Linked DNA regions of Pigmentiphaga sp. H8. Each later gene encodes a partner of the first gene's protein in a complex. Links are inferred from orthologs where the notes say so. Each region holds a gene or a part of one and is shown on either strand. Other genes may lie near its edges.

Region 1 (15,817 bases):
CGCAAGGTCACCCGGTACATGGACGAACATTTGGCCGAGGATGTTTCTCTGGCCGAGCTTGCTGCCTTGTGCGGTTTGAGCCGCTACCATTTCCTGCGCTGTTTCAAGGCCGCGCAAGGCGTGTCGCCGTATCGCCATCTGACCGCGATGAGGGTGGAGCGGGCGCGCCACCTGCTGGCGACGACGGACCAGCCCGTCTCATATGTCGCCAGCGTCTGCGGCTTCGCGTCGGCGGGCGCAATGGGCAGGGCCTTGAAGAAGGCCCTGGGCAGTTCGGCCTCGGCCTACCGCGCCACGGCCGGCCACTACGACGCCTGAGCCTGCGCGCCGGCCTCGACCTTGCGCGGCGCCGTTTCCTTCAGGAACAGCGACACCACGGTACCGAGCGCGATGCCCCCCAGCGCCAGGTACAGCGTGTACTGGATGCCGTGGTGCTGGGCGATGTAGCCGGCCACCACCGGCGCGACCCCGCCGCCGAATATCTCGCCCAGGCCGCTGACCGTGCCGATGGCCGAGGCCACCATGCCGGGAGGCGCCGCTTCGGTAGCGATGGGGCCCGTCATCAGGGCCAGCAGTCCGAAGCAGAAGAACGACACCACCAGCAGCACGCCGAACAGCGCCCAGGGCGAGGCCTCGGTCCGGATGAAGGCGTACAGGGCCAGCGCGGCGCCTATGAAGGCCAGGAAGGCGGCCGCGCGGCGGCCGATGAAGTCCGAGATGCCCGGCACGGCGAATTCTCCGAAGAACCCGCCGATGCCGATGGCCGAGACCACCAGTCCCATCTGCTGCGGCGTCAGCTTCAGATAGTCGGTCAGGTAGTTGGGCACCATGGCGCCCACCACGAAGATGCCGGTCATCGCGCACAGGATGGAGCCGACCGCGAGCAGCAGGTTGCGCCGGCGCAGCAGCTCTTTCCAGGACAGCGTGGCCCCGGCCGCCGGCGCGGCGGGCAGTCCGGCCTGGACGCCCTTGCCGGGTTCACGGATGACCTTGTACATGAACCACGCCAGGATCAGGCCCGGCACCGCCGACAGGAAGAACACGTAATGCCACGAGGGCAGCACGTCCATCAGCTGGGTCGCGATGATGGGCGCCAGGCCCAACCCGAACAGCGGGAAGGCGCTTTGCTGCAGCCCCTGGTTCAGGCCGCGGCGCCGGGGATGGGACGCTTCGCCGGCCGCGGCCACGCTGGCAGGGCAGAACGAGCCCTCGGCAACGCCCATGACCGTGCGGATGAGCATCAGGCTGATCAAGCCGGTGGCCAGCCCCGACAATCCGGACAGGCAGGAAAACGCGATGGCGGCCGGGATCAGGACCTTGCGTCGGCCGACGCGGTCCGAGACGCGGCCCATGGTGATGGAGAACACGCCCCAGGCCAGGCTCAGCACCCCGATCAGCAGGCCGAGGTCCTGGTAGGACAGGTCCAGGTCCTTCATCATGAAGGGGAACATGGGGGCGAGCAGCCAGCGGTCCAGGCCCATCAGGCCGAAGCCCAGCGCCAGGATGGTGACGGCCTTCCATTCATAGGCGGTGTCGTGCGCGTATGTCCGGGCCATGGTCATGCTCCGCCCAGCGCGTCCAGGACCTGGCGCGTGGAGACGACCTTGCCGAACACGCGGTCGATGGTGGTGAGCGTGGCGAGGTGCGAGGCGTCGTCGAAGCCGCCGGTGGCGTCGTCAACGAAGAAGACCCGCAGGTCGCGCATGAAGGCGCTGCGCGCGGTCGACTCGCAGCACACGCTGGTGACCGTGCCGGTGATGATCACGCTGTCGACCGCGTTGCGGCCGCGGATGTTGCGTATGACGGTTTCGAGCCGGGTGTTGTAGAACGCGTCGTAGCGATGCTTGGGGATGACGACTTCGCCGGGACGGGGCGCCAGTTCGGCGATGATCTCGACCCCGGGCGTGCCCGCGCGCATGCCGGCCGTCTTCAGGTGCGGCAGCTGTGTCGTTTCCAGCGGCGATACATCGAACTCGTCGTACAGCACATGCTGGGTGTAGATGACCGGAACGCCGGCTGCGCGGGCCTGGGCGACCAGCGCGGCCATGGCGGGGATGCGCTGGCGCGCGGCGGGAACCTCCATGGGCGCGTCCTGCAAGACGAAGTCGTTCTGCATGTCGACGACCAGCAGGACGGCCTTGGCGGGATCCAGGGAAAGGGAAGAGGGCATGCGGTTGGCCTCCGTGGCGATGGGTGGAAGGCCGAACATAGCGCCGGCGGCCGCGGGCCAAGCGCAGGAAATTGCGGTGATCGCGCAAAAGTTGCGCAGCGGAAGAGGAACTTGCCCATTTTTGCGTCACAGCCCGGAAACCCGCATGGAATCTGGGTGGAACGGGGTTGTGCCCGCGCTGTCCCCAGGGTTTTCCACATCGGCTGGGGATAAACCGGGTCAGCCCGGCGGCCGCGGGCAACTTTCCGGCCGGTCGGGCCAGGTGCCGTCGCGCGCCAGCCGCGCCGAGGTCGCGACGACCAGATCCCGGATGCCGGCCACCGCGCTGTGCGAGGCGCCATGGGAGGTCGCCAGCACCACCCGCGCGGCGGTGCGCAGGTCGGACACCGGGGTGGCCTGGACGCGGCCGGCCAGCCATTCCTCGATGAAGGACGAGACGATCATGACCGAGCTGCCGTTGCCCGCGGCGATCAACTGCACGGTCTGGGCCATGGAGTCCAGCTCGTGCTTGATCCTGAGTGCCAGGCCGCGCTGCTCGGCCTCGCGCGACAGCATCTGGCGCACACGGTGGCGCAGCGTGGGCAGCACGAGGTCCATGCGGGCCAGCTCGGGAAAGGGAACGGCCCGAGCGGGGGGCGTGGAGCCATCCGCCGGGGATACCAGGTACAGGGGCTCGTCGCGCAGGGGATCGATCAGATGGGGGCTGCCGGTCTCGCCCACGGTGAACAGGATGGCCATCTCGAGCCGGTTCTGCTTCAACAGCGTTTCGAGTTCGTCGGTCATGGCTTCGACCACGTGCAGCGTGACGTCGGGATGCGCTTGCTCGACCGTCTGCAGCAGGGGAACGGTCATCATGCGGCTGATGCTGCTGGGAATGCCGATGCGCACGATGCCGCGCGGCGATTCGGCGTCCTGCCGCAGATCGTGTTCGGCGGCCGCCACCATGTCCAGGATGCGGCGGGCGTGGCCGAGCAGCTTGCGGCCGGACGGCGTGGGCTGCACGCCATGGGCATCGCGCACGAACAGGCGGGTACCCAGCGAATCCTCCAGTTTCTGTATCTGCGCGCTAAGCGCGCTCTGCACGACGTGCAGGCGTTCGGCCGCCTGCGAGAAGCTGCCGGTTTCCAGTATGGTGACGAAGTAGCGCAGGCGTCGCAGATCCATGGCGGGCGTGGCCCGGGGGGCATCGCGGATCCAGATGGGGGCATCTGAAAAAACCGTTACCCGGGCTGGGGAACGACTGCCATTATAGGTGGCTGTCCCACCCGTCCTGGTCCCATGTACGCCGCTCCGCCCGATCTGCCCACCGAGGTCTACGCCGCGCTGCCGCCATCCCTGCACCTGACGCAGTCCACGTCGCCCTGGGTGCGCGCGCGGGGAGCCGGCCCGCTGCATTCCTTCCTGGAAGGCCCGGCTTTCGATCGGGACGGGGCGCTGTACTGCACCGACCTCGCCCATGGGCGGATCTTCCGCATCGATCCGGCGGGACGGTTCTCGCTGGCCTGCCGCTACGACGGCGAGCCCAACGGCCTGACGCTGCACCGCGACGGCCGCCTGTTCATCGCCGACCGGCGCCACGGCATCATGGCCATGTCGCCCCGGGACAGCCGTCCACGGACGCTGCTGGCGCCGGACGAGGCGCGCCGGCTCCAGGGCGTCAACGACCTTCTGTTCGCGGCCAATGGCGATCTGTATTTCACCGACCAGGGCGACAGCGCGCTGAACCGGCCCACGGGCCGGCTGTGCCGGCTGCGGCGCGGCGCCAGCCAGGTGGAAACGCTGGTCGACAGCCTGGCGGGCCCGAACGGCCTGGCCTTCGCGCCGGGCGAGCGGCTGCTGTACCTGGCCGTGACCCGCGACAACGCCATCTACAGCGTGCCGCTGGACGAGGCGGGGCGCGTCGGCAAGGTGGGGCGCTTCATCCAGCTGTCGGGCAGCCCGACCGGCCCCGATGGCCTGGCGACGGACATGCGCGGCAATCTGGCCGTCGTCCATGCGGGACTCGGTTCGGTATGGCTGTTCAGCGCGATGGGCGAGCCGCTGCTGCGCATCCGTTCGTGCGCGGGCCGCCGCACCACGAACGCCGCGTATGGCGGGCCCGGCCGGCGCACGCTGTACGTGACCGAGGCGGAGCAGGGCGTGATCCTGGCCGCCAGGCTGCCCGAACCCGGCCTGCCGCTGTACGCACACATGAAGAACGACAACGAGGAGACACCATGAAACGCATCGCGCTTGCGCTATCCATCATGACCGGGGCGCTGGGCACCGCGCACGCCCAGGACTACCCGTCGCGCCCGATACGCCTGATCGCGCCTTTCGCGGCGGGCAGCACCGTGGACATCCTGGCGCGCGCGCTGGCGCAACCCTTGTCGCAGCAGCTGGGCCAGCCGGTGGTGGTCGAGAACAAGGGCGGCGCGGGCGGCAACATAGGCGTGGACATGGTCGCGAAGGCGCCCAGGGACGGCTATACGATAGGGATAGGTACGACCGGACCGATGACGGTGAACCCCGCTCTGTACGGATCGAAGATGCCCTTCGACACCCGCAAGGACCTGGCCATGGTGGGCGTGATCGCCAGCAGCCCCAACGTGCTGCTGGTGCATCCCTCGGTGCCGGCGCGCAGCCTGCAGGAGTTGATCGCCTACGCCCGCGCGCATCCGGGCAAGCTGAACTTCGCCTCGTCGGGCGTGGGCAGCACCAACCATCTGGCCGGGGAGCTGTTCAAGTCGCTGGCGCGCGTCGAGATCGTGCACGTGCCCTACAAGGGCAACCAGGACGCGCTGACCGACCTGCTGGCCCAGCGCGTGCAGATCCTGTTCAGCGGCGTGCCGCCGGTGCTGTCCTTCATCAAGTCGGGCCAGTTGCGCGCGCTGGCGGTGGCCGGACCGGAGCCGTCGTCCGCGCTGCCGGGCGTGCCCACGGTGGCCCAGGCCGGGCTGCCCGGCGCCGAGGTCGTGGCCTGGTACGGCCTGATCGCCCCCGCGGGCACGCCGCGTCCGGTCATCGAGCGGTTGAACGCGGAGCTGCGCAAGGCCTTGGCCCAGCCCGAGGTCAGGGCCCAGTTGGCCTCGGCGGGCGCGGACCCCTCGAACGACGGACCCGAGGCCTTCTCCAGGCTGGTCGATGCCGAGCTGGAGAGATGGCAGCGCGTGATCACGAACGCCAACATCAGGATGGAGTAAGCATGCAAGCAACCGGTTTGATCGCTGTCTGGCTGCACGTGCCGCCGCATCGCGAGGAAGAGTTCCATGCATGGTACGAGCTGGAGCACATCCCGCAGGTGGTTGGCCTGGACGGATTCGTCAGCGGCCGCCGTTATTACTGCGACCAGGTTTTCCCCAAGTTCCTGGCGCTGTACGAGACGCGCGACGAAAGCGTGGAGGATAGTCCGGGCTTCCAGCACGTGGTCACGCATCCGACGCCCTGGTCGGGCCGGATATGGACTTTCTTCGGCAAGGACCGCATCCGGCAGAATCTGGTCCGCCTGGCGTCGGTGGCGCACGGGAAACATCCGGATCCCGGCGCCGTGCTGCTGCGGGCCTTCCGCGCGCCGCGCGACCTGGCCGAAGCAGATGGACTGGAGCAGGGAAGGGCCAGCGCGGACATGCCGGGTTGCACCCAATACCGGTTGTTCCGCCAGGTCCGCGATCCCGGCCATTACCTGGAGATCTTCGATTTCGCCACGCCAACGTACGCGGCGGAATCGGCGCTGGCGGCCTTTTTCGAGCGGCCCGCGCGGCGCCGTTTCGACGACGGCGCCGGGGACGTCGTCCGGCACGTCTACGCGGCCACGGGAACGCCGCTGGTGAAGGGCGAGACGTTCAGGGGCGCAGGTAACCCAGGATGACGTCGACCATGTGGGCCAGCCGTTCGTCCAGCGCGGGGGGCGCCATCAGGTCGCGGCCGAAGATTTCCGACAGCGTGTACTGGTTGGACAGATAGAAATAGGCCACGCTGGCGATGGAGATGTAGAGCTGCACCGGATCGACGCCGGCGCGGAACAGGCCTTGCGCCTGGCCGCGTTCCAGGATGTCGGCCAGCCATTGCACGAAGGGCGAGTGCATGTCCCGCACCTGGGACGAGCGCTTCAGGTGGGTGGCCTGGTGCAGGTTCTCGTTATTGAGCAGGCACAGGAACTCCGGGTTTTCCAGGTAGTAGTGCCAGGTGAACTCGACCAGCCTGCGCACGGCGTCGGGCGGATTCAGCGCTTCCAGGTGCAGTTCCCGTTCGGCCTGGCGGATGGCGGCATAGGCGCGTTCCATCACGGCCAGGAACAGGTCGTCCTTGTTGTTGAAGTAGTAGTAGATCAGCCGCTTGTCGACCTTGGCGCGTTCGGCAATGCGGTCCATGCGGGCCCCGCCCAGGCCCAGCGACGCGAACTCGGCGGTCGCGGCTTCCAGGATGGTCTGGCGCGTGCGCTCGGCATCGCGGGTGCGGGGCGCATCCGCCGAGGCCTTGGCTGGGCGTGGTGACATGGCGGGCAAATCCTGAAAATGGGGCTGGACCGTAACACTACAACAGAAGCGGCCGCGGATCAGCCCAGGGTATCCTCGAACCAGTTCAGGATGCCGTCCAGGCCGCAGACGTTCAGCGCGCGGCTGGTCTGCTCGCGCACCACGGGCTTGGCGTGGTAGGCCACGCTCAGGCCGGCCAGTCCCAGCATCTTCAGGTCGTTGGCGCCGTCGCCCACGGCGATCGCGCGCGCCAGCGGCGCGCCGTGGCGCTGGGCGAACTCGCGCAGGTGGCGGGCCTTGGCGTCGGCGTCCAGGATGGCGCCCTGCACCTTGCCCGTGAGCCGGCCGTTCTCCACTTCCAGCGTGTTGGCGTGCGCCTCGTTCAACTGGAGCCGCTGCTGCAGGCGGCTGGTGAACCAGGTGAAACCGCCCGAGACCAGCAGGGTCTTGATGCCCACCCGCTGCGCCGCCAGCAGCAGGCGCTCGGCGCCCGGGTTCAGCCGCAGCCTTTCCACGTAGACCTGTTCCAGCGCGTCCAGCGGCAGCCCCTGGAGCAGCGCCACGCGGCGCGTCAGGCTTTCGCTGAAGTCGGCGATCTCGCCCCGCATCGCGGCTTCGGTGATGGCCGCCACCTGCGGCTTGAGGCCGGCCATGTCGGCGATCTCGTCGATGCATTCGATGTTGATCAGGGTCGAGTCCATGTCCATGGCCAACACCTTCCAGTCGGCCAGCCGGGCACCCGGTTCGACGTAGGCCCAGTCCACGCGGGCCTCCTGGCAATAGGCGGCGACCCGGGCGCGCGCCGCGGGGGCATCGTCGGCCTCGGTCAGGCGGACGGCGCCGGGCGCGAGTTCGACGATGCGCCGGGCATGGGCCAGGGCCGAGACGTGTTCGATGGCTGCCTGGGCGAGGTCGGGGGCCTGGATAACGAGATGGGTCATGGGTAGGGAATGGAAAGGGGAAACGGGTTCAGACCAGCGACCGCAGCACCGTGCGCACGGCATCCACGCGCGCCTTCAGGTCGGCGCCCTTGATGTCGATGCGCAGCTTGTCCTGGCCCGACAGGCGCATGTGGCGGTTCTTCTGGACCAGGCTGATGACGCGCATCGGATCGATGGGGGGATTGGGCTCGAACTGCAGCACGGCGGCCGATTCGCTGGCATCGATCTTGATCACGCCCACCGACTTGGCCGCCAGGCGCAGCCGGTGGATCTCGATCAGGGCGCGCGCCGCCTCGGGCAGCTTGCCGAAACGGTCGATCAGCTCTTCCTGGATCGTGTCGATGTCGGCGGCATCTTCGCAGTTGGCCAGGCGCTTGTAGATCGCCAGGCGCGCATGGACGTCGCCGCAATAGTCCTGCGGCAGCAGGGCGGGCACGTGCAGGTTGATCTCGGTGGTGGCCGACAGCGGCGCGTTCAGGTCGGGTTCGCGGCCGTTCTTCAGGGCCCGGACCGCTTCGTTCAGCATGTCGGTGTACATCTGGAAGCCGACTTCCTGGATGTTGCCCGACTGCGATTCGCCCAGCACCTCGCCCACGCCGCGTATCTCCAGGTCGTGCATGGCCAGGTAAAAGCCCGAGCCCAGTTCCTCCATGGCCTGGATGGCTTCCAGGCGCTTCTTGGCGTTGCTGGTGATGGCGTCCTCGCCGGGCGTCAGCAGATAGGCATAGGCCTGGTGGTGGGAGCGCCCGACGCGGCCGCGCAACTGGTGCAGCTGGGCCAGGCCGAAGCGGTCGGCGCGGTGCAGCACGATGGTGTTGGCCGTGGGCACGTCGATGCCGGTCTCGATGATGGTGGTGCAAAGCAGCACGTTGTACTTCTGCTGGTAGAAGGCCTTCATGACCTGCTCCAGCTCGCGCTCGGGCATCTGCCCGTGCGCCACCGCGATGCGCGCCTCGGGCACCAGTTCCTCGAGCTTGGCGCGGCGGTTGTGGATGGTCTCGACCTCGTTGTGCAGGAAGTACACCTGGCCGCCGCGCTTGAGTTCGCGCAGCAGGGCCTCGCGTATGGTGCTGCCGTCCTCGCGCCGCACGAAGGTCTTGATCGCCAGCCGCTTCTGCGGCGCGGTGGCGATGACCGAGAAATCGCGTATGCCTTCCAGCGACATGCCCAGCGTGCGGGGAATGGGCGTGGCGGTCAGCGTCAGCACGTCGACCTCGGCGCGCAGCGCCTTGAGCGCCTCCTTCTGGCGCACGCCGAAGCGGTGTTCCTCGTCGATGATGACCAGGCCGAGGTTCTTGAACCTGACCTTGTCCGACAGCAGCTTGTGCGTGCCGATGACGATGTCGACCCGGCCATCGTTAATCTGCTCGATGGACGCGCTGATGTCCTTGGCCGACTTGAAGCGGGACAGCTCGACCACGCGGACCGGCCAGTCGGCGAAGCGGTCGGCGAAGTTCTGCGCGTGCTGCTCGGCCAGCAGGGTGGTGGGGCACAGCAGCGCGACCTGCTTGCTGTTGGCCACGGCGATGAAGGCGGCGCGCAGCGCCACCTCGGTCTTGCCGAAGCCCACGTCGCCGCATACCAGCCGGTCCATGGGTTTGCCCGAGGTCATGTCCTGGATCACGGCCTGGATGGCGGCCGCCTGGTCCGGCGTTTCCTCGAAGCCGAAGGTTTCGGCGAAGGCTTCGTAGTCGGACATGGGCAGCTTGAACATGTGGCCCTGGCGCAGCGCGCGGCGGGCGTACAGGTTCAGCAGCTCGGCGGCGGCGTCGCGGGCCTGGGCGGCGGCCTTGCGGCGGGCCTTCTCCCACTGGCCGGAGCCGAGCTGGTGCAGCGGCGCGGTCTCGGGGTCGGCGCCGCTGTAGCGCGCGATCACGTGCAGCTGCGACACCGGCACGTACAGCGTGCTGCCGCCGGCGTACTCCAGGTGCAGGAACTCCATCTCGCCTTCGCCGATGTCCATGCTGACCAGGCCCTGGTAGCGGCCGATGCCGTGCTGGACGTGGACGACCGGATCGCCCACGCGCAGCTCGGACAGGTCGCGCACCATGGATTCGACGTTGCTGGCCCGCTCCTGGCCGCGCTTGCCGCGGCGGACGGCGTGGCCGGAGAACAGGTCGCTCTCGGTCAGGAACAGCAGCTTGGGGTCGGCCAGGCCGAAGCCCGAGGACAGCGGCGCGATGCCGATCGCGAAGGACGAGGTCCGGCCCAGGAAGTCCTGTACGGACTCGACCGGTTCGGGGTCCAGCCCGAATTCGGCCAGCATCTGGGCGATGGTCTCGCGGCGGCCGGCCGATTCGGCGCACAGCAGCACCCGCTGGTCCTGCCGGGCCGCCAGGGCACGCAGGCGCGCCACCGGGTCGTCGGCCTTGCGCTGCACGGCGACCTCGGGCGGAGAGGTAAAGGCCGGATGCGGGCGGTCGCCGGACAGCGCCAGGCGGGCGAAGCGCTTCAGGTGGCCGAACAGGCCATCGGTGTCCAGGAAGATCCGGGACGGGGGCAGGATGGGGCGCTCGCGGTCGCTCTTGAGGAATTCGTAGCGGCTTGAGGTGTCCTGCAGGAAGCGCCGGATGGTGTCCTCGGCGTCGCCCAGCGTGACCGCGACGGTCTGTTCGCCCAGGTAGTCGAACAGCGTGGCGGTCTCGTCGAAGAACAGCGGCAGGTAGTATTCGACGCCCGGGAAGGCGATGCCGTTGCCGATGTCCTTGTAGGGCGTGGCGCGCGACGGGTCGCCCTCGAATTCCTCGCGAAAGCGCGCGCGGAACTCGTTGCGCGCGGTCTCGTCCATCGGGAACTCGCGGCCCGGCAGCATCTGGATCTCCTTGACGGGATACAGGCTGCGCTGGGTGTCGATGTCGAAGCTGCGGATGGACTCGATGGTGTCGTCGAACAGGTCCAGCCGGTAGGGCAGGGCCGAGCCCATGGGGAAAAGGTCGATCAGGCTGCCGCGGATGCAGAATTCGCCCGGCGCGGTCACCTGCGTGACGTGCGTGTAGTTGGCCAGCGTCAGTTGCGCGCGCAGCGCGGCCTCGTCCAGCCGGTCGCCCTGCTTGAACGAGAACGTGTAGGCCGCCAGGAACGCGGGCGGGGCCAGCCGGTACAACGCGGTCGTGACCGGTATCGTCAGGACGTCCACGTCCTGGCGCAGCAGGGCATGCAGGGCCTTCAGGCGCTCGGAGATCAGGTCTTCGTGGGGCGAGAAGGCGTCGTAGGGCAGGGTTTCCCAATCGGGGAACTGGTGCACCCGCAGGCCGGGCGAGAACAGGCGGATTTCCTCGGCCAGGCGCTGGGCGTCCAGCGGATCGGCCGTGAGCACCGCCAGCGGCTTGCCGGCGCGGCGCGCCAGGTCGGCCAGCAGCCAGGCGTCGCCGGCGCCCGGGGGGCGGGGCTGGGCATAGCGTTCGCCGGGCCGGAGCGCGGCCAGCACGGCTTGCGTCAACGCCGAAGGCAGGCAGGCGGCGGGCGTGCTGGCGGAAGGGGAAGACGTGGAGGCGGTACTGGCTGGGAGGGACATCGGTTTCGCGGAAAGAGCGTCGCCCAGGGGCCGGCGCGGGCGTGGCGGCAATTCCGTATTATAGAAGCCATGAGACCGATTTCCCGATTGATCGCCATCGTGCCCGCCGGCGGCGTGGGCGCGCGCGCCGCCGATCCCGAGCCGGATCCGGTGGCCGCCGCGGCGGTGCGGCCCAAGCAATACCGGCTCCTGGGCGGCCAGCCCATGCTGCGCCATGCGGTCCAGGCACTGTTGCGCGACGACCGCATCGGCCAGGTGGTGGTGGCCGTCGGCCCGGACGACACCTTGGCCGGCGCCGCGCTGGCGGGGCTGCCCCGGGTGACCTGCCTGCCCTGTGGCGGCGCCACCCGCGCCGACACCGTCACCAACGCGCTGGCGCGCTGCGGGGCCGAGGCCGACGACTGGGTCCTGGTGCACGACGCCGCGCGCCCGGGCCTGCCGCCGGCGGTGCTGCGGGCGCTGATCGACGCCTGCCTGGACGACGAGGTGGGCGGATTGGTGGCCATGCCCGTGGCCGACACCATCAAGACCCAGGGCGGCGGCGCCGTGCCCCGCGTGGCCGGCACCGTGCCGCGCGACGGGTTGTGGCAGGCCCAGACGCCGCAGATGTTCCGGGCCGGCCTCCTGCGCCGCGCGCTGGCCCATGCGGCGGTGCGCGGGCTGGCCGTGACCGACGAGGCTAGCGCGGTCGAGGCGCTGGGGCTGGCGCCCCGCCTGGTGGCGGGCACACTGTCGAATTTCAAGGTGACCTGGCCCCAGGATTTCGCCTTGATGGAAAAACTGCTGGACGCAACATGAACAAAGACAAGGACATCGACCCCCGCACCTATCCCTACCGTATCGGGCAGGGCTACGACGTGCACGCCCTGGTCGAAGGGCGGCCGCTGATCATAGGCGGGGTCCGGATCGAGCATACGCATGGCCTCTTGGGCCATTCCGACGCCGACGTGCTGCTGCACGCGGTCACCGACGCCATCCTGGGCGCGGCCGGGCTGGGCGACATCGGCCGCCATTTTCCCGATACCGACCCCGCCTATGCCGGCGCCGACAGCCGGCTGCTGCTGCGCACCGCGATGCAGCGCGTGCGCGAGGCGGGCTGGCAGGTCATCAACGTCGATGCGACGGTCCATGCCCAGGCGCCCAAGATCGGCCCCCACGCGGCGGCCATGGTTGCCAACATCGCCCAGGACCTGGGCGTGCCCGGCGCGTGCGTCAACATCAAGGCCAAGACCAACGAGGCCCTGGGTTTCCTGGGGCGCAAGGAAGGCATCGCCGCGACCGTGGTCGCGATGCTGGCGCGCAAGCCCGACCCTTTCCTGTACAAGGACCTTTACGCGGGGGATTGACCCTGCCTGGATGGAGTTGCCGGACATGACCGAACCCCGAGTTTCCACCGAGGCCGTGCGCGCCTTCTGCCATGCGCTGCCCAAGGCCGAGCTGCACTGCCACCTGCTGGGCGCGCTGCGCCGTTCCACCTTCCATGAACTGGCGGGCGGCAAGGGCGGGTTGTCCAGCCAGCAGATCGACGGTCTGTATGCCCATGGCGAGAAGCGCCAGGGGGCGATTCCGGGGCTGCGCGCGCTGGAGGACTACGGCCTGCGCACGCTGGACGATTTCTACCGCGTGACCCGCGAATACCTGGAGGATGCCCGCGCGCACAACGTGCTGTACGCGGAGTTCTTCTGGAATCCCACGGGTTCAGTGCGCGGCTCTGGACTGTCCTACGCCGCGATCCAGGACGCCATGGTGCGCGCCATCCACGACGCCGAGCGGGACCTGGGCATCGTGGGGCGCCTGGTGCCCGCCATCGACCGCGAGGCGCCGCCCGCCGCCGCGGTGGAAATGGTCGAATGGATGGCCGCCGCCCGGCGCGACGAGGTGCCGGGCATAGGCATCGACTACCGCGAGGCGCTGGGCCCGCCGGAATGGTTCGAGCAGGCCTATGCCGACGCCCGCGGGGCGGGGCTCAAGACCACCGCTCACGCCGGCGAATACGGCCTGCCATGGACCAATGTGCGGACCGCGCTGGACGTGCTCAAGGTCGATCGCATCGACCATGGCTACACGGTGGTCGACCAGCCGGAGCTGGCGCAGCGCTGCGTCGAGTCGGGCATCGTGTTCGCGGTCGTGCCCGCCAATTCGTACTACCTGCGGACACTGCCGCCGGACCGCTGGGCGCTGGACCATCCCATCCGCAAGATGCGCGCGATGGGCTTGCGCATCCATCCCAACAGCGACGATCCCACGCTGCACAACATCACCCAGACCAAGGCCTGGACCATGATGGTCGAGGATTTCGAGTTTCCCGTTGCCGACTTGCGCGGCTTCATGCTGAACGGCCTGGCCGGCGCATGGGTCGACGCGAGCCAGCGCCGCGCCTGGAGCGCCGACTGGAATCTGCGCTTCGATGAGCTGCACGTGCAGCACTTCGGCATCTCCGCCACTCCTTCCCACTCTGCTTCCTGACGACCATGACCGCCACTCTACGACGCGCTTTCCTCGTTTCGGCCCTGGCGCTGGGATGCGCCGCCACCGCGCAGGCCCAATCCTCCTGGCCGGCCAAGCCCATCCGCCTGATCGTGCCGTTCACGGCCGGCGGCAGCACCGACGGCATCGCGCGCCTGGTGGCGCAGAAGCTGGGCGAGCGCCTGGGGCAATCGGTCATCGTCGACAACGTCGGCGGCGGAGGAGGGACCATAGGCACCTACCGGGCGGCCCAGGCCGAGCCCGACGGCTACACGCTGCTGCTGGGCGTGGACAGCCCGGCGGCCATCGCGCAGTACGTCAATCCGCAGTCGGTCAAGTACGACACCGCGCGCGACCTCGTCGCCATCGGACTCATCGCGACCCAGCCCATGGTCATCATGGGCCGGCCGGGCCTGCCGGCGGACTCCTTCGCCAAGGTGCTGGAGATGGCCAAGGCCCAGCCCGACTCGCTGACCTACGCCACCTCGGGCATAGGCACCGTGCTGCATCTGGCCATGGAAATCATCCAGCAGCAGGCCCAGGTGCGCCTGCGCCACGTGCCGTACCGCGGCGGCGCGCAGGCCACCACCGACCTGTTGGGCAACCAGGTCGACCTGGCCATCCTGGCCTCGGGTTCGGCGGTGCCGCTGGTGGCCGCCAGGAAGGTCAAGGGCCTGGCCGTGACCACCGCCCAGCGCCTGCCCACGCTGCCCGACGTGCCCGCCATCGGCGAGCTGCCGGCCCTGAAAGGCATGGCGATGACGGCCTGGATCGGCCTGTTCGCGCCCGCGCGCACGCCGGCCAACGTCGTCGCCAGGCTGAACCAGGAACTGAACCAGGTCCTGCAGCAGCCCGAGGTCAAGGCCAAGTTCGCCGAGCAGTCCGTGGTGCCCGGTACGGGCAGCGCCACGCAATTCGGCGATTTCGTCAAGAAAGAGCAGGCGCGCTACCAGCGCATCGTGAAGGACGCGAACATCAAGGAATGAGGCCCCGGCGCCGTTTGACACATCTTCGAAATTACATGTAGAATTTAATTCTTCGCTGCACAAACAGCAGGCGCGTAGCTCAGTTGGTTAGAGCACCACCTTGACATGGTGGGGGTCGTTGGTTCGAATCCAATCGCGCCTACCAGATTCAAAGGCCCGGTACGAATATTCGTACCGGGCCTTTTTGCATGGTTTTTGCCTCTGCGCGCATTGCGGCGTTGTTGCCGGACGGAGGTCAGGCGGTGGGGCCGTTGCCCCGCTGGACGTGCCTGGCCGGCGAGTACCCGGCCCAGCGCGCAAACGCGCGCGAAAACGCCTTCTCCGAGGTATAGCCCACATGCTCGGCAACTTCGATCAGGGGCATGCGGCGCTCTTCGAGCAGGCCCGCGGCCACCGCCATGCGGTGGCGAAACAGATAGTCCATGGGCGTCATGCCCACGAGGGCCGCGAACAGCGCGCTGAAACGCGAGCGCGACATATGGACGGCATCGGCCAGAGAAGCCAGGGTCCAGTCTTGCGCGGGTTCCCGATGCATCAGCGCAATCGCGCTCGCGATGGACTTGTGCGTGAGTCCGCGCAGCCAATTGGCCCGGTGCGGATGCCTGCTTTCCAGGTGCTCGCGCAGAATGTGGACCAGCAGCAGGTCGGCCAGGCGCGCGGCGGCAAGCTTCCAACCGCTCCTTCGCGCCAACGATTCATCGACCAGCAGGTGCATGGCGCCGGCCAGCCCGCCGCCTACGCTGACATCGCTTGCGCGCAAGTGAATGAACTTGGGCAGGATGGCCATCACCGTGCTGCGGCAGTAGGTAGAGAACCAGGCAAGCGTGGAAAACATCGTCGACACCTCGCCGCCTCCGCCCCACGCCATGACGAAGGGAGTGTCTTCCTCGGGCCCTCCGCGGTAGCGCTCGATCAACTCTCGGAACGGTGTCGGGGGCAGCCCGGGTTCGGAGCACATTACATGCGCGCTGCCGTGCGGCAGCATCACCAGGTCGCCTGGCTGAACCAGAAAGGGGAGATCGTCCTCGACCTGCATCCAGTACGGCCTGCCGGCGACCATGCGGATCATCGCGCCGCTCACGCCGGTCGATTGCAGCGACCATGGCCCGGACAGCGTGAACCGCGCCGTGACGGCGCGCTCACAGCGGCAGATGGCCAGGACTTCGCTCAGAGCATCCACGATGCGCCTTGTTCTTGAATCGAGGGCCGAGCAAGTTGAGACGCTCGGTGCCTTTGTTCGATCGCCTGAGTTGTTGTCGGACAGTCATTACAGCAGAAGAATGCCG
Region 2 (15,279 bases), 1.9 Mb from region 1 along the record:
CAAGCATGCCGGCGCCCTGCCGTGCAGCGCTATCCCACGCGTGGCCATATATGCCGGGAGGGGCTATGAGACTGGCCGACTTCATCGACGCGAACCTGGACCTGCTACTGAGCGACTGGCGCAATTTCGCCCGGCAACTGGACCTGCGGCGCTCGGCCGTGTCCGAGCATGCCCTGCAGACCTCGGCCCGCTCGCTGCTGCGCCAACTGGCCGCGGACCTGCGAGCCGGTTCCGACGGTTCCGCCCCCGGGGAACGTCCGGCCGGCGCCATTCGCCAGGCCCACGTCCATGCCCGCAACCGGCTGCGAGCCGGCTTCACGCTGACCGAGATGGTGTCCGAGTTCTGCGCGCTGCGCGCCAACATCCTGGAGCGCTGGGTGCGGGAAACCGGCGAGATGGGCGCCGAGGCCTGCGACGACCTGGTCCGCTTCAACCAGGCGCTGGACCAGGCCCTGAGGGAGTCGATCTCCCGGTACTCGGCCGGCCTGGAACGGGCCCGCGACCTGTTCGTCGGCATCCTGGCCCATGACCTCAGGACCCCGCTGGGCGCCATCGCCATGTCGGCCCAGGCCCTCATGCTGGCCGACGAGCTTCCCGACCGCTGCCGCGAGGCCGCCACGCGGATCGGCCATAGCGGCTCGCGCATGCAGCGCATGATCGACGACCTGCTGGATTTCACCCGCACCCGCCTGGGTAGTCCGCTTCCGCTGGCGCTCTCGCGCAGCGACCTGGAAGACATCTGCGCGCGGGCCCTGGACGAGATCCGGGCCGTGCATCCGGAACAGACCTTCGTGCTGGAATGCCAGGGACGGCTGGCCGGCCGCTGGGACGCCAACCGCCTCGCCCAGTTGCTGGCCAACCTGCTGGGCAACGCGGTCCAGCACGGCTATGCCGACCGCCCGGTCGCGCTGCGGGTGCGGCGTGGCGAGGACGGCGTGATCGCCGAAGTCCACAACCACGGGGCTCCCATCCCGCCCCACATGCGGCACCAGATCTTCGACCCGCTGATGCGGGGGCCGCGCCACGGCATCGAGCGGCGCCGCGCGGGCCTGGGGCTGGGCCTTTACATCGCCCGGCAGATCGCGGTGGCCCACCAGGGCACGCTGACTGTCGCGTCCTCCGAATCGGGCACCACTTTCACCTTGTGGCTGCCCGACGATCCGTCCCCCGACTGACCGGCGCCAGCGGCGATCAGCTCCGGTTGTCCGTCTCCGGAGCCTCGGGCGTCTGCCGGCCCGGATCGGCGGCGGTTTCGCGGTCGACCCCGACAGGCAGCCCGATGCGAGACGGCATGCTGTTGGGATCCACCGGATGGTTGCCCACGGTGCGCTCGCGCTTGGCGCCGCCGGACTGCCCGCCCCGTTCGTCGGGCGGGATGCCGGCGTGCTCCTGCTTTTCGTGCTCGGGCAGTTCGGTCAGCTCGGCACCGGGATCTTCGTTGCCGGTCTCGTCCACCGCGGCTTCGGGAAGATTCGAGGGCGTGGACGCCTCGGGTTTGTCGCGCCTGGGATCGATGGGCATGGTGGCCTCCTTCGTGTCTGGCGGGCTAGACAGCAATATGCGTGCCTGTCCTTGTCTATACTGCGCCCTGGCGTTTCACGAGCACGTAGCATGACAGACCCTTTCTCGTCCTTGGCCGGCGCCTGGTCCAGGTTGGTGGTGGGCATCTCCACTACCAAGGCCGAACCGGCGCTGCGGCCCCACAAGGACGGCATCGGAACGTATACGGCGGCGCTTTTCGACCATCTTTCCCATCATGACTGCCGTCCGGTCGGCTACGCTTGGCCCGGTGGGCGTACCCGGCCAGTACTCGTGCACGGCAGTTATTTGCCGCACTCATACGGGCTGCTGACCGCGGGCCAGATGCTCGGCCTCGTGCGCCCCGTCAAACTGGGCGTGGATGTTTTCCACTGCACCGACCACATGGCATTCAGGACGACATGCCCGAGCGTCATCACCCTGCACGACGCCGCTCCGCTCAGTCACCCGGAATGGGCGTCTCCACGCCTGCGGATGCTGCGCAACCTGCTGCTGGCGCGGGCGGGAAGGCTCGGCGACGCATATATCGCGATCTCTCAGGCCGCGGTCGCCGAGCTTGTTGCCCATTTCGGGGTCGATGAACGAAAAATCCATGTCGTGCCCAATGGCATCGATCCCGTCTGGTTCGAGGCAGGAGACTCGGATGAACGCTACGCCCGGTTGCGCTCCAGGTTGGCGTTGCGAGGACGCCATTTTCTTTTCGTCGGAACACTGCAACCTCGCAAGAATGTCGATCGCATTCTAGACGCCTATCTTCTGCTGCCTGCCGCCTTGCGATGCGAACACCAGTTGCTGATCGTAGGACGGCCGGGCTGGCGCAGCGAGACGACCATCGCGCGCCTCCAGTCCATGCGCGACGAAGGAGTGATATGGCTGAACGACCTGCAGGACGACGGCGACGTGCGTGCCCTGTATCGCCACGCCGAAGCCCTGGTTTTCCCCTCGCTGCACGAGGGCTTCGGCCTGCCCGTGCTGGAAGCATTCGCGAGCGGCACCCCGGTGGTGACCTCCAATACCACCTCGCTGCCCGAAGTGGCCGGCGATGCCGCAATCCTGGTGACTCCCGAGAATACCGGCGAAATAGCGTCCGCCATGCAAGACCTGATCCGCTCTCCAAGCATCCGAGCCCAATGCGTGGCTCGCGGCCTGCGGCGATCACGGCAGTTTTCACTGGACCGCACCGCCTCGAGAACGGCCGAAGTCTATCGAAGCGTGATGTGAAGCATGCGCCGCTGTCCTGGGCGGGCGAACACGGAACCGGCTACCGGCCCAGCACTTCCCGGTAGCACCTGGCATAGCCACGCACCATGGCGTCCTCGGTGAATAACTCCAGGTAGCGGGCTCGGGCATTCCTGCCCCAAAGTCTCGCCTGCTCAGGATCGTTCCAGAAAAGGTCCATGGCCTCTCCCAAAGCTCGCGGATCCCGCGGCGGAACCACGAGGCCCGTTTCCTGGTGCAGGTTGACGAAACTCGTACCCGTACCAATTTCGCACGAGATCATCGGCAGGCCTTGCTGGGCGGCCTCCGCCAGGGCAAGACCAAAAGCTTCGGTGCGGACGTGCGATGGAAACACAAAACCGCTGGCAGCCGCCAGCACATCGGATTTTTCTTCGTCGCCGAGCAGGCCGAGGAAATGCACATTCTTCAACCCCAGAGCACGCGCGCGAGCCTCGAGCGCGGCACGTTCGGCGCCATCACCGATCAACGCCAGCGGGTAGTCGCGCCCCACCTGCGCTTCGAGCAGAAAGTCCAGACCCTTGTAGTACCGAGGCACGCCCAGGAAGGCGAAAAACCTTTCGCCGATCTGCTGGCGCCAGCGCCAGATGGCTTCCTGGTCTCGCGGCTTCACTATCGCAATGCCGCAGGGCACCACCTCTACCTTGTCCCGCCACTGCTGAAGCACCTCGCTGCTGGCGACGTAGTTCGGCGAAGTCGCGACGATACGCACCATGCGTGCAAGATGACGGTCTCGAAGCGGTCTGTAGAACTTCAACAACTGCGCTTGCTTGACGATGTCTGAGTGGTAGGTCATGACCGCCGGTGTCTCGACACCCGACATGAGATAGGCCAGGTCTCCAAAAGGCCACGGAAAATGAAAGTGCAGCAGATCGGCCCAGGCGGCTTCACGCCGGAAATTCACCAGGAACTGCAGCGACATCCCTGTGGACGCGACGTCCAGATTCCTGGTGTAGCGATGGATGGAGTACCCCGACGCATCGGCATCGATCATCTTTCCTCTTGGCGACAGCGTCAGGACCCGGCTCTCGATGCCCTGCGCCATACCTCGTGACGCAAGACTGTGGATGGCCTGCTCGATTCCACCGTAGGCATCGGGAAAGTAGATCTTGAAAATATGAAGAACACGCATAGCAAGGCGGATGGGCTTGAAGCGACTTTGATTCTAACCTCCCGGGCCGGAACTGCCGAGACGAACAGACGTGGCTGAACGCCTTACCTCCACCTATTGAAACAACCTTCAGGTCTTGCGCCAGTACAGCAGCGTCAGCAGCCCGATGCACGCGGCCAGCACCGCGGCCATGGTGCCGAACGCGCCGGTTACCGTGAAGGCCTCCGAGAACGAGCCGACCAGCAGATAGCCGAAAGGCATGGTGCCGTTGTAGGCCATGCCGTAAAGGCCGACCAGCGCGCCGCGCACGGATTCCGGGCAGCGGCGCTGGATGGTGGCGTTGGTCGAGGTGGCCGAGAAGCTCAGGCAGAAGCCCAGCAGCACGAAGGCCACGCCGCTGACGGCGCTGCTCCAGCTGATGGACAGCAGCGCCATCGCCACGCAGGCGATCCAGGGCGCGAACCGGAGCAGGTTGGCGGTGCGCGAGGCGATGGAGGACGACAGGACCACGGCGGCGGCCAGCGCGCCCATGCCGGCGCAGGCGAAGAAAACGCCGGTGTATCGGGCGGCGTCGTGGAAGACCCGGTCCGCCAGCAGCGGCACCAGCGTCTGGTAGCTGCCCGCCAGCAGGCCCATGCAGGCCAGGATGGACAGATACTTGGCGGTGAAGCGGTCGTCCAGCACATAGACCAGCGCATTGCGCAGGCCCCCGCGATCATGCGAAGGCGACGCGGCCGCCGCCGCGCGGCGCGGCATCGATCGCACGCACCAGGCCATGAACACCAGCGCGGCGGCATAGGTCAGGAAGGCTGCGGCCTGGCCGAACATGGGATAGATGATGGCGGCCATGCTCGGCCCCACCATGCGCCCCACGTTGTAGACCATGGTGTTCATGGCGATGGCGTTGGGCAGCAGCGCCGGGTCTTCCAGGCCGGTCAGCAGCAGCACCTGGCGGGACGGCGTCTCGATCGCGTTCAGCACGCCGGCGCACAGCGCCAGCCCCAGAATGATGGGCAGGGTCAGCCAGTGCAGCAGCGACAGCACCGCCAGGATGCAGGCCACGGTCATCGACGAATAAAGGACGCCGAGCGTCGAGCGGCGCGCGTTGGCCGCATTGACCCGCGCCCCCGCCAGGGGCGCGATCACCAGCTGCGGCCCATACAACAGGAAATTGAGCAGGGCCAGCACGGCGGCCGATCCCGACAGGTGGTAGACGACCAGGTTGAGCGTGACGTTCTGCGTCCAGCTCCCCAGCACCGATACCCCCTGCCCCATCAGGTAGCGCCGCATCGTGGGTTCGGACAATGCGGGAAACACGCGTTCGAGCTGCAGCATGGGACGGGGCGGCGTAAGTGTGGCGGGACGACCCTGGATGTTAGCTTACGGCGCGCCGTGGAACGCATCCACCCAGGCCCGCAGGGCCTCGATGGGCATGGGTCGGGCATACAGGAAGCCCTGCGCATAGTGCACGCCCTGGGCGGCAAGATAGTCGAGCTGCTCGCGCGTCTCCACGCCTTCCGCGGTCAGCTCCACCCCCAGCCGCGAAGCCAGCCCGATGATCATCTCCAGCACCGAGGCATTGATCGCATCCGTGCCGATGGCCGACACGAAGCCGCGGTCTATCTTCAGATAATCGACCGGGAACCGTTCCAGGTAGGCCAGCGAGCTGTGGCCCGTGCCGAAGTCGTCGATGGCCAGCTTCACGCCGCTGGCGCTGAGCACCCCCATGTGCTCGTAGACCTGCTCGATGGGGGGCAGGGGCTCGCGCTCGGTGATCTCCAGCACGAAATCCGCCGCCCCCGAACCGACCACTTTGCGCAGCCGGGCAACGTCGTCGACGATGCCCGGCTCCACCAGATGGCTGGCGGTGACGTTCAGGCCCACGCGGAATAGCGGCCCCATCGGACAGCGGCGCAGGTCGCGCCCCACCAGCTTGAACAGGTGCCGGGTCAGCGGAATCGCCAGGCCGCTGGACTCGGCCACGGCGAAGAACAGGTCCGGGCGTACGGCCCCCTGCCCGGGACGAAACCAGCGCATCAGCGCCTCGGCGCCCGCGCACGACCCGTCGCGCAGGTCGATGACGGGCTGATAGTGGACCTCGAACTCGCCCCGCCGCATGCCGCGCCGGATCGCGGCCACCAGCGAGAACCGGTACTTCAGGAAGTGGTGGCACAGATAGCCCAGCAGCAGGGCCAGCAGCACGACGAAGGGCGCGTAGCTGCCCGCCAGGCGCTTCCGGTATTCGGCCAGCAGGGCCGCATCCGCCAGGGAGCGCACCCGGAATGGATAGATCGTCGACACCACGTCCTGCACGAAATAGGCGCCGGGAGGCGGGACACCGACCCGCCGGCCCGCCAGCCCATGCCGGCCATCCAGGGCCTCGATGCCGATCCGGTAGCGGCCGGTGCCGCCGACGGCGTCCAGCAGATCCCGCAAGTAGCGGCCATCCACCGTGACGATGACACCGTCGCCGGCCTGGTCCAGGCGGATCGCCATCACCGCGGGCCGGTCCGGGACCATGGGCGTGCCGGGGACGAAATGAAAGGACCGCCCCGGCGGCACCTCGCCGTCCGGCAGCAGTTGCGCCAGCGGCAGCGTGAAGGATTCCGTGATCGAGGAACAATAGAGCACGCGGTGCCGCACCAGGACGATGGCGCGGAAATACGGCTGGAAGGCCGCCTCGCGCAGCGTGGCGTCGGCCTCGGCACAGGACTTGCCGGCCTGCGGCGCCATCTCGGCGGCCAGCCTGTCGGCCTCGGCGAAAATGGCATCGGCCTGGCGCATCACCACTTCGGCGGCGCCGCGCGCGTCATGGCGCGCCAGCAGGCTGGCCTGCAGATAGACAAAGGGTACCGCCACTCCCAGCGGCAACGCGGCGGCGGCCGCCACCAGCAGCCACCTCAGCCACCAACGCTTGTCGTGCCGTCCCTCGGTCGTCACGCCCCCCCCTTCACGCCCGGATCATGGGTCGCATCCTACCGTGCGGGCGGCACGCCCCGCTACTGGAACGCGGTCTCCAGGAAGCTGCGCAGCTTGCGCGAATGCAGCCGCTCGGGCGGCATCTTGCTCAGGATCTCCAGCGCCCGCAGCCCGATGTCCAGGTGCTGGCCCACCTGCCGGCGATAGAAGGCGCTGGCCATTCCCGGCAGCTTCAGTTCGCCGTGCAGGGGCTTGTCCGACACGCACAGCAGGGTGCCGTAGGGCACGCGGAAGCGAAAACCGTTGGCCGCGATGGTGGCCGACTCCATGTCCAGGGCAATGGCGCGCGATTGCGAGAAGCGCTGCACCGGCTCCAGGTGCTCGCGCAGTTCCCAGTTGCGATTGTCTATGGTCGCCACCGTGCCGGTGCGCATGATGCGCTTGAGCTCCCAGCCGGACAGTCCGGCCACTTCCTCCACCGCCTGCTCCAGCGCCACCTGCACCTCGGCCAGCGGCGGTATCGGCACCCAGGTCGGCAGGTCCGCATCCAGCACGTGGTCGTCGCGCACGTAGCCGTGCGCCAGCACGTAGTCGCCCAGCCGCTGCGAGGCCCGCAGCCCGGCACAATGTCCCAGCATCAGCCAGGCATGCGGACGCAGCACCGCGATATGGTCGGTGATGGTCTTGGCGTTGGACGGCCCCACGCCGATGTTGACCAGGGTGATGCCCGAATGTCCTTCGCGCACCAGGTGATAGGCGGGCATCTGCGGCAGCCGCGACATCGGCGCCGCCGGGTCCGGCACCGGATCGCCCGCGCGGGTGACGCGGTTGCCCGGCTCGACCAGCGCGTCGTAGTGGCCCTGCGCCACCAGCGTACGCGCGCGCAGGCAGAACTCGTCCACGTAGAACTGGTAGTTGGTGAACAACACGAAATTCTGGAAATGCGAGGGTGCGGTGGCGGTGTAGTGCTGCAGGCGATGCAGCGAGTAATCGATGCGCGGCGCGGTGAACGGCGCCAGCGGCTGCGGCCCGTCCGGCGGGTGGCGGTGGCTGCCGTTGACGATGGCATCGTCCGTGACCGCGAGATCGGGCGTATCGAACAGGTCCCGCAGGGGCCGCTTCAACGCCTCGATGTCCTCGCCCTCGACATAGATGCCGTCGGGAAACGCGAAATGCAGCGCGATGGGCACGTCGGATTCGCCGATCTCCACCGCGACGCCATGGTTGGCCATCAACTGGCGGAGCTGCTCGGTCAGATAGGAGCGGAACAGCTTGGGCTTGGTGACGGTGGTCTGATAGACGCCGGGCTCGGCCACGTGTCCATACGACAGGCGCGAGTCGACCTCGTCGTAGGTGTCCACGCGTATCCTGATGAACGGATAGCAGGCGCGGATCCGGCCGGGCGAGGACGCCTGCGTGGCGACCACTTCGCGGAAGCTGTCGCACAGGAAGGCGGTATTGCGCGTGTAGATGTCGATCAGGCGCTGGACGGCCGCGTCGGGATCACGGAAGGATTCGGCGGGCCAGGGAGCAGGATGGCGAAGAAGGACACTGGCGGGCGGGGTCATGATCGGCTTTGAGGAAGGGCTTGGCATAGCTTAGCCTACCGCGGCCTGGCCGGTCCGCCGCGCTCGTACTACACTAGCCCGCCTTAGCAAGGAGTCCCTCATGCTGCTCGCGGTAATCGCGATCGCCGTCGGCGCCGCCATCGGGGCGCTGCTGCGCTGGGTATTGGGGCTGGGCCTGAACGCCCTGCTGCCGGCCATGCCGCCGGGCACCCTGGCCGCCAATCTCATCGGCGCCTACATCATCGGCCTGGCCGTGGCCTATTTCGCCGGCAACCCCGCCCTGCCGCCCCATTGGCGGCTGTTGATCATCACCGGCTTCTGCGGCGGCCTGACCACCTTTTCCACCTTCTCGGCCGAACTGGTCGCCCTGATCCAGCAGCAGCGGCTGGGCTGGGTGGCCGCGACCATCCTGGTCCACGTGGGCGGCTCCGTCGCGATGACCCTGCTCGGCATCGCCACCTACGCCGGATTGCGGCAGTCCTGACCCCGCAAGGAGACACACCGTGAACGGCTTCCAACTGACCTTCTTCACCCAGCAGGACCGGCGCCACGGCGGCCAGCCCCTGGCCCACTGGCTGCTGGCTTTCGCCAAGGCGCAGGGCGCGCTGGGCGGCACCCTGGTGGCCGCCGGCGAAAGCTTCGGGCACACCGGCCGCTTCCACTCGGCACGCTTCTTCGAGCTGGCGGACCAGCCGGTCGAGGTGTCGATCGCGGTCGATGCGCCGACCTGCGACCGGCTGCTGGCGGCGCTGGCCAAGGAACCGATCGACCTGTTCTACGTGAAGCAGCCGGTGGAGTTCGGGCGGGTGGGCGCCCAGGCGCCGGCGGCGGGCTGAAACGATCGGATCATTTGCAAAAAAACCCCGCCGGCTCGGACGGGGTTTGGCTAGGGCCTGTTCAGGCCGCCGTGCTGATGACAGCCTCGATGCGGTTGCCTTCGGGGTCGACCACGAACGCCGCGTAGTAGGCCGGACCGTAGCGCGGCCGCGGCCCCGGCGCGCCATTGTCGGCGCCCCCGTGGCGCAGGGCCGCCTCGTGGAAACGGTCGACGGCATCCCGGCTGGGCGCGGAAAAGGCGAGATGGAACCCCGGTCCCGGCACGCTCTCTCTTTTCGAGCATTGCTTGAGCGCGAACTTGTCGCCCCCTCCGGGAAGGCCGTACCCGACGGCGTGCCGGTCGGGATCGCCGTCGAAGTCCGTCCAGACACGCTCATAGCCCAGAGGCCCGAGTACCGCGTCGTAAAAACCGGCGGCGGTACGCAGGTCGGCCACGCCGAAAGAAAGATGGTGGAGCATCGAGGCGGATGGGCGTACCCGTCAGAACGGGATGTCGTCGTCCATGTCGGCGAAGTTCGGCGCCGAGCTCGACTGCGAGGCCGGACGCTGCTGGCCGCCGCCACCGCTGGCCGGGCGGTTGGACTGGCGCGGGGCCGGCGCGGAATCGCCATAGCCGCCTTCGCCACCACCGCCGCCGCCTTCGCGGCCGCCCAGCATCTGCATCTGGTCGGCGACGATCTCGGTCGTATATTTATCGGCGCCAGTGTCCTTGTCCTGCCACTTGCGGGTCTTCAGGCGGCCCTCCACGTACACCGAACGGCCCTTCTTCAGGTATTCGCCGGCGATCTCGGCCAGGCGGTTGTAGAACACCACGCGGTGCCACTCGGTTTCCTCGCGGCGTTCGCCCGAGTTCTTGTCCTTCCATTGGGACGTGGTGGCGATGGACACGTTGCAGATCGCGGCGCCATCGGGCGTGTAGCGAACTTCGGGGTCGCGGCCCAGGTTGCCGACCAGGATGACTTTGTTGACGGATGCCATTACCACACTCCTATTGACTGTATTCACCGGCCCGCAGCGAGGCGGAGGGATTGTAGCCACCCCCGCCCGGCGCGGCCACGGGCCACAAGAAAAAAAACATCATTGGTTGAAAATGCGCCGACCGCAATACGGTCTCGTGCGTAAATGGGACAGAAAGGGCTCAGGAGGCGGGGTGGGACACCCGCTCCGGCTGCGCGGCCCGCCTGGCGGGCAGGGGCTTCATCCCCCAGGCCGCCAGCAGCCATATTACCGCCAGCCCCGCCGCAGACTGGAATACCGCCGCGGGCCCCAGGTGGGAGAGCAGCCAGCCGCCCAGCGCCCCGCCGGCGAAAAGCCCGATGGCCTGGCTCGTATTATAGAAACCCAGGGCCAGCCCCTTCAGCGACGGCGGCGCCACGCGGGACACCAGCGAAGGCTGCATGGCCTCGAGGATGTTGAACACCGAGAAGAAGGCGATCATGGCGCCGACCAGCCAGCCATAGCGGTCCTGCGCCCACGGCAGGAACATGCACACCAGCACGAGTCCGGCAACGGCCCCCAGCAGGGTCTTGCGGTGGGTGGCGTAGCGCTCGGTGACGCCGATCACCGGCACCATCACGACGAACGAGGCCAGCACCACCGGCAGGTAGACCTTCCACAGCGTGGCCGCGTCCAGGCCGCCGGTGCGCGCCAGCGCGGCCGGCACCACCACGAACAGCGCGACCTGGATCAGGTGCAGGGTGAAGACCCCCAGGTTCAGCCGCAGCAGGTCGGGGTGCGACAGCACGCTGGACATGGATACCGGTTCGCCCCGCGGCGCCGGCGGCGCGGCCGGAACCACCCAGGCGGCCACGCCCAGCGCAGCCACGCCCAGCGCGGCGATGGTCCAGAACAGGCCGGTCAGCCCGCCCCAGCCCACCACCACCGGGGCCAGTACCAGCGACACCGCGAAGGTCAGCCCGATCGAAGCGCCTATCATGGCCATGGCCTTGGTCCGCACCTCGTCGCGCGTGGCGTCGGCCAGCCACGCCGTCACCGCCGCCGAAATCGCGCCCGAGCCCTGGATGGCCCGGCCGATCGTGATCCAGAACAGGTCGTCGGTCGTGGCGCAGACCACGCTGCCGACGACGAACAGCACCAGCCCCATCACCACCACCGGCCGCCGGCCCCAGCGGTCCGAGGCCAGCCCGAACGGAATCTGCATGAACGCCTGGGTCAACCCGTACATGCCCAGCGCCAACCCCACCCGCGCCGGATCGTTCCCCCCCGGCAAGGCCTTGGCCGCCACCGCGAACACCGGCAGCAGCAGGAACAACCCCAGCATCCGGCACATGAAAAGCGCCGCCAGCGACAAGCTCGCGCGGCGCTCGAAAGGGGTCATCCGAAATGAAGGGTTAGCCATTCGTGAAAAAACCAATTAAAGGGACTTCCCCATGCGGCACCGCAGCCTCCCCTGCCAGCCAGCGAAGCACAGGTGCCCCACCCCAAGAAAGCCGAACTAGACCAGGGCACGGGGGATCCGGCTCCGCCGGTCCCCCGCCGCCCGCCCCCTGGGGGGCGCGCGTCAGCGCGTACGGGGGGGTTATATTACCAAGTTGGCTTTCGCCACCGCTCGCGTAAAGGTTTGCTTGATGGATGTCATCCGCATCAGGGGTGCGCGCACCCACAATCTGAAGAACGTCTCGCTGGAATTGCCCCGCCACCAGCTTGTCGTGATCACAGGGTTATCCGGGTCGGGCAAATCTTCCCTGGCGTTCGACACCCTGTACGCGGAAGGCCAGCGGCGCTATGTGGAAAGCCTGTCCGCCTACGCCCGCCAGTTCCTGCAATTGATGGACAAGCCCGAGGTCGACCTGATCGAGGGCCTGTCGCCGGCCATCTCCATCGAACAGAAGGCCGCCAGCCACAATCCGCGATCGACCGTGGGCACGGTCACGGAAATCCATGACTACCTGCGTCTGCTGTTCGCCCGGGTGGGCACGCCCTACTGCCCCGACCACCAGTTGCCGTTGCAGGCGCAAAGCGTCAGCCAGATGGTGGACATCACGCTGGCCCTGCCGGCCGAGAGCCGGCTGGCGATCCTGGCGCCGCTGGTGCGCGACCGCAAGGGCAGCTTCGAGGACGAACTGGCCAGCCTGCAGGCCCAGGGTTTCGTGCGGGTGCGCGTGGACGGCGAGGTGCTGGACATCGACAGCGTCCCGCCGCTGAAGAAGACAGAGAAACACAGCATAGACGTGGTGATCGACCGCCTGCGCGTGCGGCCCGATGCCCAGCAGCGGCTGGCCGAGAGCTTCGAGACGGCCATCGGCCTGGCCGAGGGGCGGGCCATCGTGCTGGAAATGGATGCCGGCACCGACGACCGCGAACGCGAGCATCTGTTCTCCAGCCGCTACGCCTGCCCGGTGTGCGGGCACAGCCTGCCGGAACTCGAGCCGCGCCTGTTCAGCTTCAATAATCCCATCGGTGCCTGCCCGAGCTGCGACGGCATCGGCCACATGGGTTTCTTCGATCCGAAGCGGGTGGTGGCGTTTCCCGAGTTGAGCCTGGCGGGCGGCGCGATCCGCGGCTGGGACCGGCGCAACCCCTTCTACCACCAGTTGCTGACCAGCCTCGCGGCCTTCTACGACTTCGACGTCGACACGCCGTTCGAGGAACTGTCCGAGGACACCCAGCAGCGCGTGCTGTACGGCTCGGGCGAGCAGGAAATCGCCTTCACCTACGTCAACGAGAAGGGCCGCACGACCGTCCGCTCGCATCCCTTCGAGGGCGTGATCCCCAACCTCGAACGGCGCTGGAAGGAAACCGACTCGGCCACCGTGCGCGAGGAACTCGGCAAGTACCGGAACGTGCGGACCTGTCCCGACTGCGGCGGCTCGCGGCTGCGCGCCGAAGCCCGCAACGTCCGCGTGGGCGAGGACGACCAGGGGCGCGCGATCTATCAGCTGGAGGCCCTGCCGCTGTCCGACTGCCTGCACTGGTTCGAGCAGCTGGCGCTGACCGGCGCCAAGCGCGAGATCGCCGACCGCATCGTGCGCGAGATCGCGGCCCGCCTGACCTTCCTGAACAACGTCGGGCTGAGCTACCTGTCGCTGGATCGCAGCGCCGACACCATCTCGGGCGGCGAGGCCCAGCGCATCCGCCTGGCCAGCCAGATCGGCTCGGGCCTGACCGGGGTGATGTACGTGCTGGACGAGCCCTCCATCGGCCTGCACCAGCGCGACAACGACCGGCTGATCGGCACCCTGCGGCACCTGCGCAATCTCGGCAACAGCGTGATCGTGGTCGAGCACGACGAGGACATGATCCGCGAGGCCGACTGGGTCGTGGACATGGGCCCCGGCGCCGGCGAACATGGCGGGGAAGTCGTGGCGCAGGGGTCGCCGGCCGACATCGTGGCCGACCCGCAGTCGCTGACCGGCCAGTACCTGAGCGGCCAGAAGTCCATCGCCATCCCGGCCCGCCGGCCGGTGGCGGGGCAGGACGAACTGCCGTGGCTGGAACTCAAGGGCTGTTCGGGCAACAACCTGAAAGGCGTGGACCTGCGCATCCCGGCGGGCCGCCTGGTCTGCATCACCGGAGTCTCGGGCTCGGGCAAGTCGACGCTGATCAACGACACGCTGGTCAACGTGGTCTCGCGCCACCTGTACAACAGCCAGACCGAGCCCGCGCCCTACGAGGCCATCGAGGGGCTGGAGCATTTCGACAAGATCATCAGCGTCGACCAGAGCCCGATCGGCCGCACGCCGCGCAGCAACCCGGCTACCTACACCGGCCTGTTCACCCCGATACGGGAATTGTTCGCGGGCGTGCCGGAAGCCCGGGCCCGGGGCTACGATCCCGGCCGCTTCAGCTTCAACGTCAAGGGCGGCCGCTGCGAGGCCTGCCAGGGCGACGGCGTGGTCAAGGTGGAAATGCATTTCCTGCCCGACATCTACGTCCCCTGCGACGTCTGCCACGGCAGCCGCTACAACCGCGAAACGCTGGAGATCCGCTACCGCGGCCGCAACATCAGCGAAGTGCTGGACCTGACGGTCGAACAGGCGCTGGAGTATTTCGAAGCCGTGCCGGCCATCGCCCGGCGGCTGCAGACGCTGATCGACGTGGGGCTGGGCTACATCCGGCTGGGGCAGAGCGCCACCACCCTGTCGGGCGGCGAAGCGCAGCGGGTCAAGCTGTCACAGGAACTGTCCAAGCGCGGCACCGGGCGCACGCTGTATATCCTGGACGAACCGACCACCGGCCTGCATTTCCATGACATCTCGCTGCTGCTGGAAGTGATCGGGCACCTGGTGGACGCCGGCAACACGGTGGTCGTGATCGAGCACAACCTGGACGTCATCAAGACCGCGGACTGGATCATCGACATGGGGCCGGAGGGGGGCGGCGGGGGCGGCAGCATCGTGGCCCAGGGCACGCCCGAGGAAATCGCGCAGGCGCCCGGCAGCCATACCGGCAGCTATCTGAAGAAATTCCTGGCTGCCGGCGCTTCGTCGGCGCCCCCCAGGGCGGCGCGCGCGCCCAGGCGCAAGGCCGGCTGACCCGGCCGGGCGGTCACTCGTCGAATTCGCAGACGGTGTACAGATTCAGCCCCGAATCGCGTATCGCCTTCGACCCGCCCAACTGGGGCAGGTCGATGACCGCGGCCGCCTCGACCACGTTGGCGCCCAGCCGCTGCAGCAGCTTCATGCCGGCCAGCATGGTGCCGCCGGTGGCGACCAGGTCGTCCACCAGCACCACCCGCTGCCCCGGGCGCACGGCGTCGGCGTGCATCTCCACCGTCGAGCTGCCGTATTCCAGGGCATAGTGCTCGGCGATGGTGTCGTAGGGCAGCTTGCCTTTCTTGCGCACGGGCACGAAACCGAGGTTCAGTTCGTGCGCGATCACGCTGCCCACGATGAATCCCCGCGCGTCGATGCCGGCCACCAGGTCCAGGCGCTGGTTCATGTAGCGGTAGACGAACAGCTCGATCAGCACGCGGAAGCTGCGGGGATCCTGCAGCAGCGGCGTGATGTCCCGGAACTGCACGCCGGGCTCGGGCCAGTCGGGCACCGTGCGTATGCGGTCTCGGATGTAGTTCGGGTCCAGGAACATGGCGGGCTCGACAGGAAGGAA

The links.
Region 2: the proteins of mfd (region 1) and uvrA are in contact, whole or in part, in a crystal structure (PDB 4DFC), measured with the Escherichia coli proteins. The link is inferred for Pigmentiphaga sp. H8 from one-to-one orthologs.

What each region holds. Positions count from the first base shown.
Region 1 is NZ_CP033966.1:2,751,682-2,767,498, forward strand. What follows is about bases 7,394-11,416. They hold mfd (transcription-repair coupling factor), read right to left. Parts: upstream 11,080-11,416; coding sequence 7,594-11,079; downstream 7,394-7,593. Other genes in these bases: serB (phosphoserine phosphatase SerB), read right to left, coding at 7,394-7,565; ispD (2-C-methyl-D-erythritol 4-phosphate cytidylyltransferase), read left to right, coding at 11,149-11,416. In the rest of the region: EGT29_RS13070 (AraC family transcriptional regulator), read left to right, coding at 1-318; EGT29_RS13075 (MFS transporter), read right to left, coding at 306-1,556; EGT29_RS13080 (isochorismatase family protein), read right to left, coding at 1,559-2,170; EGT29_RS13085 (LysR family transcriptional regulator), read right to left, coding at 2,390-3,334; EGT29_RS13090 (SMP-30/gluconolactonase/LRE family protein), read left to right, coding at 3,449-4,390; EGT29_RS13095 (tripartite tricarboxylate transporter substrate binding protein), read left to right, coding at 4,387-5,352; EGT29_RS13100 (DUF4286 family protein), read left to right, coding at 5,355-6,017; EGT29_RS13105 (TetR/AcrR family transcriptional regulator), read right to left, coding at 5,992-6,645; more of serB, read right to left, coding at 6,705-7,393; more of ispD, read left to right, coding at 11,417-11,877; ispF (2-C-methyl-D-erythritol 2,4-cyclodiphosphate synthase), read left to right, coding at 11,874-12,425; EGT29_RS13130 (adenosine deaminase), read left to right, coding at 12,451-13,545; EGT29_RS13135 (tripartite tricarboxylate transporter substrate binding protein), read left to right, coding at 13,551-14,531; EGT29_RS13145 (AraC family transcriptional regulator), read right to left, coding at 14,767-15,711. UniProt on the Escherichia coli protein: Couples transcription and DNA repair by recognizing RNA polymerase (RNAP) stalled at DNA lesions. Mediates ATP-dependent release of RNAP and its truncated transcript from the DNA, and recruitment of nucleotide excision repair machinery to the damaged site.
Region 2 is NZ_CP033966.1:818,971-834,249, reverse strand. What follows is about bases 11,421-14,905. They hold uvrA (excinuclease ABC subunit UvrA), read left to right. Parts: upstream 11,421-11,798; coding sequence 11,799-14,705; downstream 14,706-14,905. Other genes in these bases: EGT29_RS04015 (adenine phosphoribosyltransferase), read right to left, coding at 14,719-14,905; EGT29_RS04025 (MFS transporter), read right to left, coding at 11,421-11,548. Also shown: EGT29_RS04080 (sensor histidine kinase), read left to right, coding at 66-1,175; EGT29_RS04075 (hypothetical protein), read right to left, coding at 1,192-1,521; EGT29_RS04070 (glycosyltransferase family 1 protein), read left to right, coding at 1,612-2,760; EGT29_RS04065 (glycosyltransferase), read right to left, coding at 2,801-3,907; EGT29_RS04060 (MFS transporter), read right to left, coding at 4,016-5,221; EGT29_RS04055 (EAL domain-containing protein), read right to left, coding at 5,267-6,826; EGT29_RS04050 (AMP nucleosidase), read right to left, coding at 6,886-8,373; fluoride efflux transporter CrcB, read left to right, coding at 8,474-8,857; EGT29_RS04040 (DUF190 domain-containing protein), read left to right, coding at 8,877-9,209; EGT29_RS04035 (VOC family protein), read right to left, coding at 9,271-9,669; ssb (single-stranded DNA-binding protein), read right to left, coding at 9,691-10,188; more of EGT29_RS04025, read right to left, coding at 10,349-11,420; more of EGT29_RS04015, read right to left, coding at 14,906-15,258. UniProt on the Escherichia coli protein: The UvrABC repair system catalyzes the recognition and processing of DNA lesions. UvrA is an ATPase and a DNA-binding protein. A damage recognition complex composed of 2 UvrA and 2 UvrB subunits scans DNA for abnormalities.